Regions from separate parts of the Paradesulfitobacterium aromaticivorans genome, predicted to be linked through region 3. Evidence: riboswitches for the same ligand, from Rfam matches in the RefSeq annotation. Region 3 holds a riboswitch; each other region holds the start of a gene.
What was found. Region 3 has a riboswitch for cobalamin ahead of ACYQ2N_RS13285 (ABC transporter substrate-binding protein). Riboswitches for the same ligand answer to the same signal wherever they lie in the genome.
Positions count from the first base shown of each region.

Region 1: linked by a shared signal. The riboswitch ahead of thiC (phosphomethylpyrimidine synthase ThiC) and the one ahead of ACYQ2N_RS13285 (ABC transporter substrate-binding protein) in region 3 are both predicted to bind cobalamin.
Region 2: linked by a shared signal. The riboswitch ahead of ACYQ2N_RS22050 (CbtB domain-containing protein) and the one ahead of ACYQ2N_RS13285 (ABC transporter substrate-binding protein) in region 3 are both predicted to bind cobalamin.

Region 1 covers NZ_BAAHYT010000009.1:99,102-102,378, forward strand. Annotated here, with positions in the region: gene bzaB (B12 lower ligand biosynthesis ThiC-like protein BzaB) at 1-423, opposite strand, end outside; gene thiC (phosphomethylpyrimidine synthase ThiC) at 506-1,804, opposite strand; cobalamin riboswitch at 1,902-2,072, opposite strand; gene ACYQ2N_RS05010 (hypothetical protein) at 2,099-2,842, opposite strand; gene ACYQ2N_RS05015 (hypothetical protein) at 2,839-3,277, opposite strand, start outside.
Region 2 covers NZ_BAAHYT010000011.1:1,082,013-1,085,289, forward strand. Annotated here, with positions in the region: gene ACYQ2N_RS22035 (DNA alkylation repair protein) at 1-634, opposite strand, end outside; gene ACYQ2N_RS22040 (hypothetical protein) at 652-1,248, opposite strand; gene ACYQ2N_RS22045 (hypothetical protein) at 1,245-1,805, opposite strand; gene ACYQ2N_RS22050 (CbtB domain-containing protein) at 1,840-2,034, opposite strand; cobalamin riboswitch at 2,297-2,485, opposite strand; gene ACYQ2N_RS22055 (sulfite exporter TauE/SafE family protein) at 2,566-3,277, opposite strand, start outside.
Region 3 covers NZ_BAAHYT010000010.1:1,556,523-1,559,799, reverse strand. Annotated here, with positions in the region: gene ACYQ2N_RS13290 (efflux RND transporter permease subunit) at 1-1,080, shown strand, start outside; cobalamin riboswitch at 1,116-1,307, shown strand; gene ACYQ2N_RS13285 (ABC transporter substrate-binding protein) at 1,527-2,513, shown strand; gene ACYQ2N_RS13280 (FecCD family ABC transporter permease) at 2,603-3,277, shown strand, end outside.

The sequences.
Region 1 (3,277 bases), on a different contig from region 3:
CGTCATGGCGACAATGCTGCCCCGTTTTTCAATAGCTTCAATTGTGGCCTGGTAAATAGGTACACTGCCAACAGCAATGTTGGCTTTTTCCAGGCTCAGACGCCTCATGCCGTCAATATTCCCTCCGGTGCTTAAATCCATAAGAGCATCACATCCTGCCTCTTCAACAAAGGCCAGTTTTCTCTCTTCCATGGACAGATCCTCACGGTTGCTGGAGGTGCCAATCAACGCATTGACTTTGATGCGCAGACCTTGTCCGATGCCACAGTAATTAAAATCTCTCCGGTTAATATTTCGGGGAATGACGATCCTGCCGGAGGCCACTCCCTCCCGGATAAAATTGACGTCAACATTTTCCCGTTTAGCGACCGCTTCCATTTCCGGAGTAATTTTACCCGCCCGGGCTGCTAATACCTGCGTCATTAATATCACCCTTTCCTATAATTGATGTTCGAAACGATATTTCCCGGTGACTATAAGTGCCACGCTAGAGCTATGGGAGTTATTAGCAAGTTACTTTGGATGTCCCTAAATATTGTGACACGATGTCCATGGCGCAGTACTTACCGCACATGGCGCAGCCGGCCACGGTATCATCACTCCTGGTCTTTCTCATATACCCGGCGCGTTCAGGATCTATGGCCAAATCAATCTGTTTTTTCCAATCCAAAGCTTTCCTGGCCCGGGAAAGCTCCAGATCCCACTCTGCCGCCCCGGGTAAACCTTTAGCTAAGTCGGCGGCATGGGCAGCGATCCGGGCAGCTACCACGCCTTCATGAACTTGATTAACATCAGGAAGACCGATGTGTTCGGCAGGCGTGACATAGCATAAGAACTCAGCCCCGGCCCAGGCGCTGATTGCACCCCCTATGGCTGCACTAATGTGGTCGTAACCGGCAGCAATATCCGTGACTACCGGTCCGAACACAAAGTAGGGAGCCCCTTTGCACAGGCTCTTTTGCAGGGTCACAGTCGCTTTTAACTGGTTCAAAGGAACGTGACCCGGTCCTTTGACCATGACTTGAACACCCGCTTCCCTGGCCCGCCTTACCAGTTCACCAATAACCACCAACTCCTGAACTTGAGCGCCGTCCAGGGAATCAGCCAAACAGCCCGGCCGCATCCCGTCGGCAATGCTGACTGTTACGTCATACTTGCGGGCAATTTCCAGAACTCGGTCGTAGTATTCATACAGTGGGTTTTCCTGCCGGTTATGTAACATCCAGCCGATTAAATGCGAGCCTCCGTAACTTACCAGAGGATCAAGCCTCTTTTCCTGTTTGGCCCGTTCCACAATGCTCATGGTCGTACCACAGTGCAGGGCCAGGAAGTCCACACCGTCGGCGGCCTGCCGTTCAATGACCTCGAATAATTCTTCAACTTCCATTTTTACGGATGTACCATACTTTTGGGCAGTTTCAGCCACCGCTTGGTAATAAGGCAGTGTTCCCACCGGCATACTTGCAGCTGCCAAACTTTCCTTGCGCATAGCATCAATATCTCCGCTTACGCTCAAATCCATGATCGCATCCGTTCCAGCTCCTACGGCCGCTTTAATCTTGGCAAGTTCACCATCCATACTTCCTTTGCTGCCGTACAAACCAATGCTGGCGCTGACTTTGGTTCTAAGACCTTTGCCAATGCCTGTTGGAATCATGTTTGGGTGCTGTGTGTTCCGAGGTATGACAATGGTCCCTTCAGCGACTCCTTGTCTTACCAATTCAGGAGCAACCCCTTCCCGGGCAGCTACCTGTTCCATTTCGGGTGTGATTATGCCTGTTAAGGCACGGCTTAATTGAGTCATAACAATCTCCTCCTCTTGTTGTAAAATAAAAAATCCACACCAAAACAAGGGCGTGGATTTTACCTTCATCCTCACCTAACCGGCCTTACCTTCGAGGCGGTATAGATCATTACAGGCAGGTCTCCTGGCTCAGGCTCATCGCTTACTCGCCCCTTCCCCCTAGTGGAGTGGTTATGGCGACAGCTTACCTTTACAGTGGCGGGTCCGTCCGGGAATTTCACCCAGTTCCCTATTCTCCCATGCGGGCACCTGTAACATTTGAAATATTATATTGCTAATTAGATTTTAACTAACTTAGTCCCGTTGGTCAAGTACCATTTGGACATTAGCCGCTCCACTGTCAATTTCCAAACTTTTAGGAACAAGAAGATATATGACCTTCCACCCAACATTCACCGAAGCCGACATGCCTTGGATTGTTTGATTAACCTGTTTGAATTGATTGATTGTAAAGTCTGCATTAAAGCGGCTGAATTCCAGTTGCTGCTGACTTGGGGCTTGAACCGATAACATCCCATTCTGCACAGAAATAATTGGGGGTAAAACCAAGTTCGTAAAATTCATACCCCCAGCCACATGGGGTGCGACATAGGTACTCACTTCGATTTCACTGTCATCGACGTCTTTTCTGGCGATGAGAATTTGATAACCCATGGTCGGCGCTTCCTTCAAAGTCAGTTTGTTCGTATCCACTTTGAATTTTTGACTGCTGTTTTTATAAACCCCTGGCAGTTGATCGAGATTTCCTTCAGGAGGAAAGCGATAATCATATACACCAGTCATATCGCCTTCCGTTCTTGCATCTGCTAAGTTTTTACCTTCACTAACTTGCATGAATCCTTGGTCCGGCAGCAGATAGTAAATAGGGACGAGTACAATGAGCAACGCAAGGTATAACCCCGCGAACCGCGCATTATTTCTCCAGGTCGTAAAATAGTTCACACGGGGTCTAATTGCCTTCACCAGCAAGAGGCCAAACCCAAAAATGATTAGCAATAACAAAGGCAGAAGAACAATATTTCTTGGCATGACATTCATTGTCTGACCTCCATTCTGTTCGAAAGAAGAATACTCATTCCAAAAAGAATGATGGATGCGCTCAGGATTTTGAGCGTAAAAAATAATAATAAATGTTCTGATGTGAAAAAGTTAAAGATCGCTATCAAGGAATCGGTATAAGATCTTAATAATCCGATCAATACTGCCGGGATAAGGATAACAAAAACCTTATGAACCTCTATTATCACCCTGATTAAATACCCGCTAGCGGCAAGGAGGATCAGATAGAGACTGGTGACGAAAGCCCCAAGCAATAGATCGGCAGGGACTGTCAAAAATCCGTCACGCATGAACATGGCTCTATCAAGCGTAAAATACATGATCATCCGCTGCAGCACACCCATCAGGGTTGAGCTAATGCCCGCCCAGACAGCGCACGTGATTAAAAAGCCGATATTTGATAGGTTACTTGAG
Region 2 (3,277 bases), on a different contig from region 3:
GAGGCCCGGACACTGCCCGGGCTATCTGCCACTGAGTAACAGCGTTAGGCAGGGGCACCCACCGCTTAAGACATTCATATGCTGTTTCCGGAAAAATTTCAGCCAGGACCTTCCCGATAATCTGCGATCCGATGAGTCTACGTACTGCTTTACTTTCATCAACTACCAGTCGGTCTAATAACGGTATTAGCAACGGAAGCAAAGTAGAATCTCCTTTCCTAATAACCGGTACCAAAGACAGAGCTGCCGTAGCTCGCAAATATTCCCGTTCATCCCCAAGCCACCTGGAATAGTAGTCTAAAACACTGTTATCCGTCAGATCCCAAAGGGCAGCAATACCCCAGGCAGCTCCTTCTCTCACCTGCCATACCGGATCAACAGCCAGTTCTTCCAAAAGCGTAATCACCTTAGCAGGTTCTTCAAGGTAAAACCGGCTCAAATATTTTCCAGCAATAAATCGAAAGAACCACTGCTTCCTACCAGTGTAGTCCTGGCAAACTTCGTATAACCTGTCCGGTTGCTCGCTAAAGTATTTTTCAAAAATCTGCAACCCCAAAGCCAATTGCCCGCTATGTGCTCTACTAGCCAAGATCAGTAGCATTTTATCCAGTAAAAAGAAAAGTAGACGATTCATCTTTAACCTAACCTATCCTAAGTATTCGAATCGGGTGCGGTTATAAGTCTCTTAGATTGACGAGACTTGAGGGATTTTGGAGTAATAACTCCTGCAACCATTCCGAAGGCAATGACAACCATCAAAAAGATCATAGTCTTAACTTTAACACCGGTAGGGGGCTGAACTCCCATCACTTCTACCGGGAACTCTGTTCCTACAGGTGTAAACTTAATCGAAGAAGTAGCCGTCGGCTCAATCATAAAGGTCAGGAGGTGTTCAGCACCGTCAGCAAACATGTTATCAAAGCCAAAACCACCGTCAGTCGATACAAACTCGGTATGCAGTACGTTTTTATCTTCTTCCATGTGATGGGCATTGATTTTTACTAGAACATTGGTTACCGGCTGACCGGTGGCTTTATCTACTATTTGTCCGGTAAATTTAGTCAGGTGTCCTACCGTCGACATTCCAGGGTTTACATTAACAGTTAATTTAACCTGGCCGTTTTCCGCAGATTTCACGATAGGGTTGAAATCTGCCGATTGATGATTCATGGTCATGGCCAGGAGAGGTGCGGTTGTCATACTTAAAGCTATTACGAGTCCAATCATTAAAAAAGTCTTAAGTTTCATACTTCTACTACCTCCCCAGCCACTCTACGCGAGGTTAATATATATCCCGTTGCAAATCCCAAAAGCAACAGCACTGAAATAAAAATCGAAACATTCCTTACTTTAGTTGGGTTTTCGTTAATCGTAAAGTGCAGGGTTTTTTCTACCGCATGATTGGGGTTTCCGGTTGGTGTAGCTTTAACCGTTAGAGCATATTCTCCTCTGATTGGGAAGACATATCCAAAGTCCAGTTTCCCATCGGGAACAAAAACCTTGCTCTTCATCAGAGTCAGACCCTCCACTCTTGGAACATCAGTAGAAGGAAAGAACTTTGCAGCGGGGCTTTCCAGGGTGAAGGCCAGTTCTACATCCTTCACAGGTTGCCCCTTATTATCTTTCACTACGATGGAAAACTGGGAATCAAAATTAGGCTTGATTACATTAAACTCCGGAGTAGATTGCAGTTGAATCTGCAGGTCGTTTTCCTCAGCAGCATGCGTTGGGGAAGGAGTAAAAAGAAATAGCACTAGAAAAGCCAATAATAATGGCCGTATATAAACCGCGATTCGAGTATTCACTGATTTAACACCTCTTTCTAATTGTATACTTAAATTAATGACAAGGAATAATCATTAGTGCATGCCGGAGGGCATGCACTGAATCATGTAAGGGCGGGTAAGTGCTAAATAATAAGGTAAAGAGGACTAAACCCGTCAGAGCTAAAACAGACAATAATTGTACCGGTAACGATAAATTAAGATTAAACTTTTTGTGTGAAACCACATTTTTATTGGCATAATTCATCATCAATTACCTCCAAAAATAATAAATGAGTCAATTAAATACGGTTCTTCTAACTCATTGGGAACCGACCCAAGAGAACAATACTCTTTACTCAGGGATTTACTGATCAATAAATCAAAAATAAGGGGCCAAAACTGATTGTTAGTGTTTTCTGAATGACGGGCAAAAATAAATCCCTAATCTATAAATTAGGGATAATTATCCAGCCGCAGTTTTGCACAAAAACGGCACACAATAAAAACACCTCCCTAACATCCCGTAGGTTGTAGAAATGTTGGAATAAGCAGGTCTCCTGGCTCAAGTTCATCGTCAACTCACGTCTTCCCGGATATATCCCAGTGACATAATGCGAGTTAACTTCCTCTTACAGTGGCGGGCACCGCGTCAGCTTCAACTGACTTCCCTTTTCAATTCTTTCCCTCGGAAAAGAATCACTCATCCAAAGATATTTAGTTGAGCCTCTATACATTAAAAATAATACTACAAGATTATGAAGAAGTTATGAATTTCTTGTGAAAAATAAAAGGTTTTTCCCTAAATTAGCCAGTAGGCAATAAAATCGTTAATACCTGCTAGAATAAAAATAACACCCCCTACCTTCTGAAGAATTGCATTTATCCTTGGTACATTCCTTGTAAACAATTTTGTTGTTCCTATACCATAGGCAAGTAAAAAGGTAATAACTAATAACGGTATGACTGTTCCGATAGCGAACAGTCCAGGTAAAATAATTCCCCCCTGAGTTGAAACCCCCAACGGGATAACAATACCGAAAAACAGCCAAAAGAGAGTTGGGCAAAAGGCCAAAGAATAAACTACACCTAAGAAGAACTCCCGTATATTTTTGATGTTAGGTATATGTCTTATCAGGTTTCGTTCTAATGAAGTAAACAGCGATAATTTTGTCTTAAACAATCCAAGCAAATATAGACCAACGATTAACATCAAAGGACCAAGGGCCTTTCTGACTACTTGTACGATAGGAATTGCTTCCTGGTTAAGCTTAATTCCCAACAAGATCGTCAGTGAACCTATTAACGTGTACACAACTACTTTTCCTAGGGTAAATGAAAAGGCTGCTGATAAACACTCCTTCTTTTTGCTAATTTTTTGGGTAAATAAACCCAAAGCACTAAAGTTTGTTGATAGTTGACAAGGAGCGGTGGAACCAAGCAACCCCAAAAGCAGAGCCGATAACACCGGAATGTGGAGCTGCAACGACAGACCTGACAAATAAGGACTCAAA
Region 3 (3,277 bases):
ATCCGCATCGCCGGCGACAACCAGGAGCAAATGGCTCAAGCGGTGGCCCTCGTACGCACGGAACTGTCAGGAATACCCGGAACGATCAATGTGGACGATGATTTGGATACCGCCAAATATGAGTTTAAAGTCGATATCGACCGCGACCAAGCCTCCGGCTTAGGCGTCACCAACTATGACATCCAACGCCAGGTGAACATCGCCTTAAAAGGAGCGGAAGCCTCGGTCCTGCGCAAAGCAGGGAATGAATACTCTATATTAGTCAAAAGCGACATTCATACCCCGGAGGAGCTCGCAAACCTGGCCATCAAATCCTCCATCACCGGCAAAAAAGTTCTACTCAAAGATTTTTCCCACATCAGCCTCAGCCCACAAATCCCAACGATCCGCAAATATGACCGGGTACGCACGCTCACCGTCTCAAGTGAAGTCAAGCCCGGCTACAGCGCCGTCAGCATTGAAAAAGTGCTCAAGGAAAAACTGGCCGCACAGAAAGCCGTCCTTGAGGGAGTTACGCTATCTTACGAAGGAGAGACAAAAAACATCAAGGATAACTTCGGCAGTCTGGGTGTCTCTGCCCTCCTGACCTTGTTCGCAATCTATGTCATCCTCATGATTCAATTCAAGTCTTTCCTCCAACCCTTCATCATCTTCCTCACCATTCCCCTTTCCCTCATCGGCGTGGTCCCCGGTCTCTTCCTCTTCCGCCAACCCCTTTCCTTCACTGCTTTGGTCGGAGTCGTCAGTTTAATGGGAGTGGTCATCAAAAACGCTATTTTGCTGATCGAGTTTATCAATGAGGCCCGGGCCGAGGGCATGTCCGTCCGAGATGCATGCTTTGACGCCGTCAGTAAACGCTACCGCCCGATTTTTTTGAGCGCCATGACCACAGTAATTGGGCTCGCTCCCCTCGCTTTCTCAGGCAGCGAATTGTTTGTACCCATGTCGGTGGCAATCATGAGCGGCTTGACCGTCTCAACGCTCTTAACCCTCGTGATCATCCCGGTGGTATATAACCTGCTCCATCGCGAAGGCCACGGCATGGCCCAAACAAAATCCCTGTTCCGGCCTCTTGGCTAATTTGACACAATCCGTTACAATAGAGGTTAAGACAAGTGCATGATTTGCGAACAGGTTCCTTTCTTGCGCCCACGCGTAGAAAGGTGAAAAGGGAAGTCCGGTGCAAAACCGGCGCGGTCCCGCCACTGTAACTTGGAAGCATCCACACGCACGCCACTGTCTGAGGATGGGAAGGCGTGGAATGCTAGGCCATGAGCCAGGAGACCTGCCTGCTCGCAGAAAGGGCTTAAATCCTTCGAGGCAAAGGATATTAGGCGCTTACAGGCGTTGCAGATAAACGCCCGCAAGCCGCAACAGCATGAAAATCCTTTTATCCTCAAGGATAAAAGGATTTTTTAGTTGTTTAATTTGCCATATACCGTCAAAGTCTTAAATGGCATTAAGTCTTTAATGATATCAAACGAGAAGGTAATTTTACGTCTTAAGAACAGAGGGAGGAAAAGAAATTGTCAACTAACAAAACCTTCAGAAAAAACTCAGTATCAATACTATTTATTCTGTCCTTAATCTTGACGCTTGCTCTGGCCGGTTGCGGCACGGCTCCCCAAAAAACGACTCCTGAGAAAAACGCAGGCACGGGCACTGCCTCGGCCCAGCAAACAACGTATCCCTTTACATTGAAAGATGATTCAGGCACGGAAGTCACAATCCCGGCTGAGCCTAAGCGGATTGTCTCCTTTGTTCCAAGCTCCACGGAGACCCTTTTTGCTCTGGGCTTGGAAGGAAAAGTTGTGGCCGTCACCAAGTATGATGATTACCCGCAAGGAGTACAGCAGAAAGTTGAATATGTCTTTGAAGACAGCCTCCACCCCAATACCGAGCAAATCCTTAAATTAAACCCGGATTTGATTATTCTGGGGATGCATGACGAGAAAACGATCACGGCCATCCGCAACTTAAAGATTCCGGTCGCTGTTTTCAATCCGCAAAGCCTGGACTCAACTTACCAGACTATTGAAAAGCTCGGCCAAGTCACTAATAAGCCGGAGGAGGCCAAGAAAATCGTCTCGGCTATGAAAGAGAAAGAACAGAATATCGCTCAGAAAGTGGCAACAGTGAAGGAAGCCGACCGCTTAAACGTTTTTGTCGAAGTGGACCCCAACCTCTTTACACCCGGAGCGGGCACCTTCCTTGATCAAATAGTCACCAAGGCCGGTGGAGTTAATATCGCCCACGATGTCACCGGTTGGGCTCAGTACAGCAGTGAGCAAGTCATCGCCAAAAACCCGCAGGTAATCTTTGACACCTACAGCTACTATCAGAAAAACGCCAAAGAGGGGATCCTTTCCCGCCAAGGCTGGAAAAATATCGAAGCTGTGAAAAACCAGCGCGTAATCGACCTTGACAGCGACATGGTCACCCGCCCCGGTCCCCGCATCACAGACGGCCTGGAGTCAATCGCCAAAGCGTTGTACCCGGATCTTTTCAAGTAGAAGGGGTCTGTGGACTGACCCCTTCATTATCCGACGAGATTCGACGAGATTCGATAAAATATCTTAATAAGTCTTAGGAAGGTTCGGACATGAGAGCTAAATTTCCGTTAAAAAAGCTAAGCTTAACAGGGGGGCTTATCTTCCTGCTTCTTTTTTCCATCGTCTTAAGCGCTATGATCGGCTCGGTCAAGCTCCCGTTCGGGCTTTCCCTGCGTATCTTGTTCTCGCACCTACCTTTTCTGGACCTTACTCCCACCTGGACGATCGCCCAACACTCGATTGTGTGGGAGTTGCGTCTGCCGCGCATTTTTCTGGCCCTGGTGGTGGGAAGCATGCTGTCCTCTGCGGGGGTAGCGTTTCAGGGAATCCTGCGCAACCCCCTGGCTGACCCTTACATCCTGGGAGTGTCTGTCGGAGCCGCCTTCGGCGCGGCCACTTCCATCGTCTTCTTTACCCACGCCTCTGGCTGGGGGCAGTTTGCGCTCCCCCTCTTTTCCTTTGCAGGGGGACTCCTTTCCCTGGGGTTTGTCCTGGCTTTAGCCCAGCACCAGGGACAGCGCGAACGCGAAACCTTGATCTTAGCCGGAGTCGTTACACAGGCCTTGATTGGAGCTTTCCTCTCATTCCTGATCGCAATCTCCGGCCAGCAAATGGACCTCATCGTCTTCTGGATGATGGGCTCCCTCGCCAACCGCTCCTGGACGGATGTCTGGATTCTCTTGCCTTATTTTGTCCTTGGCTTCCTCTACCTCTCCCTGCAGGTA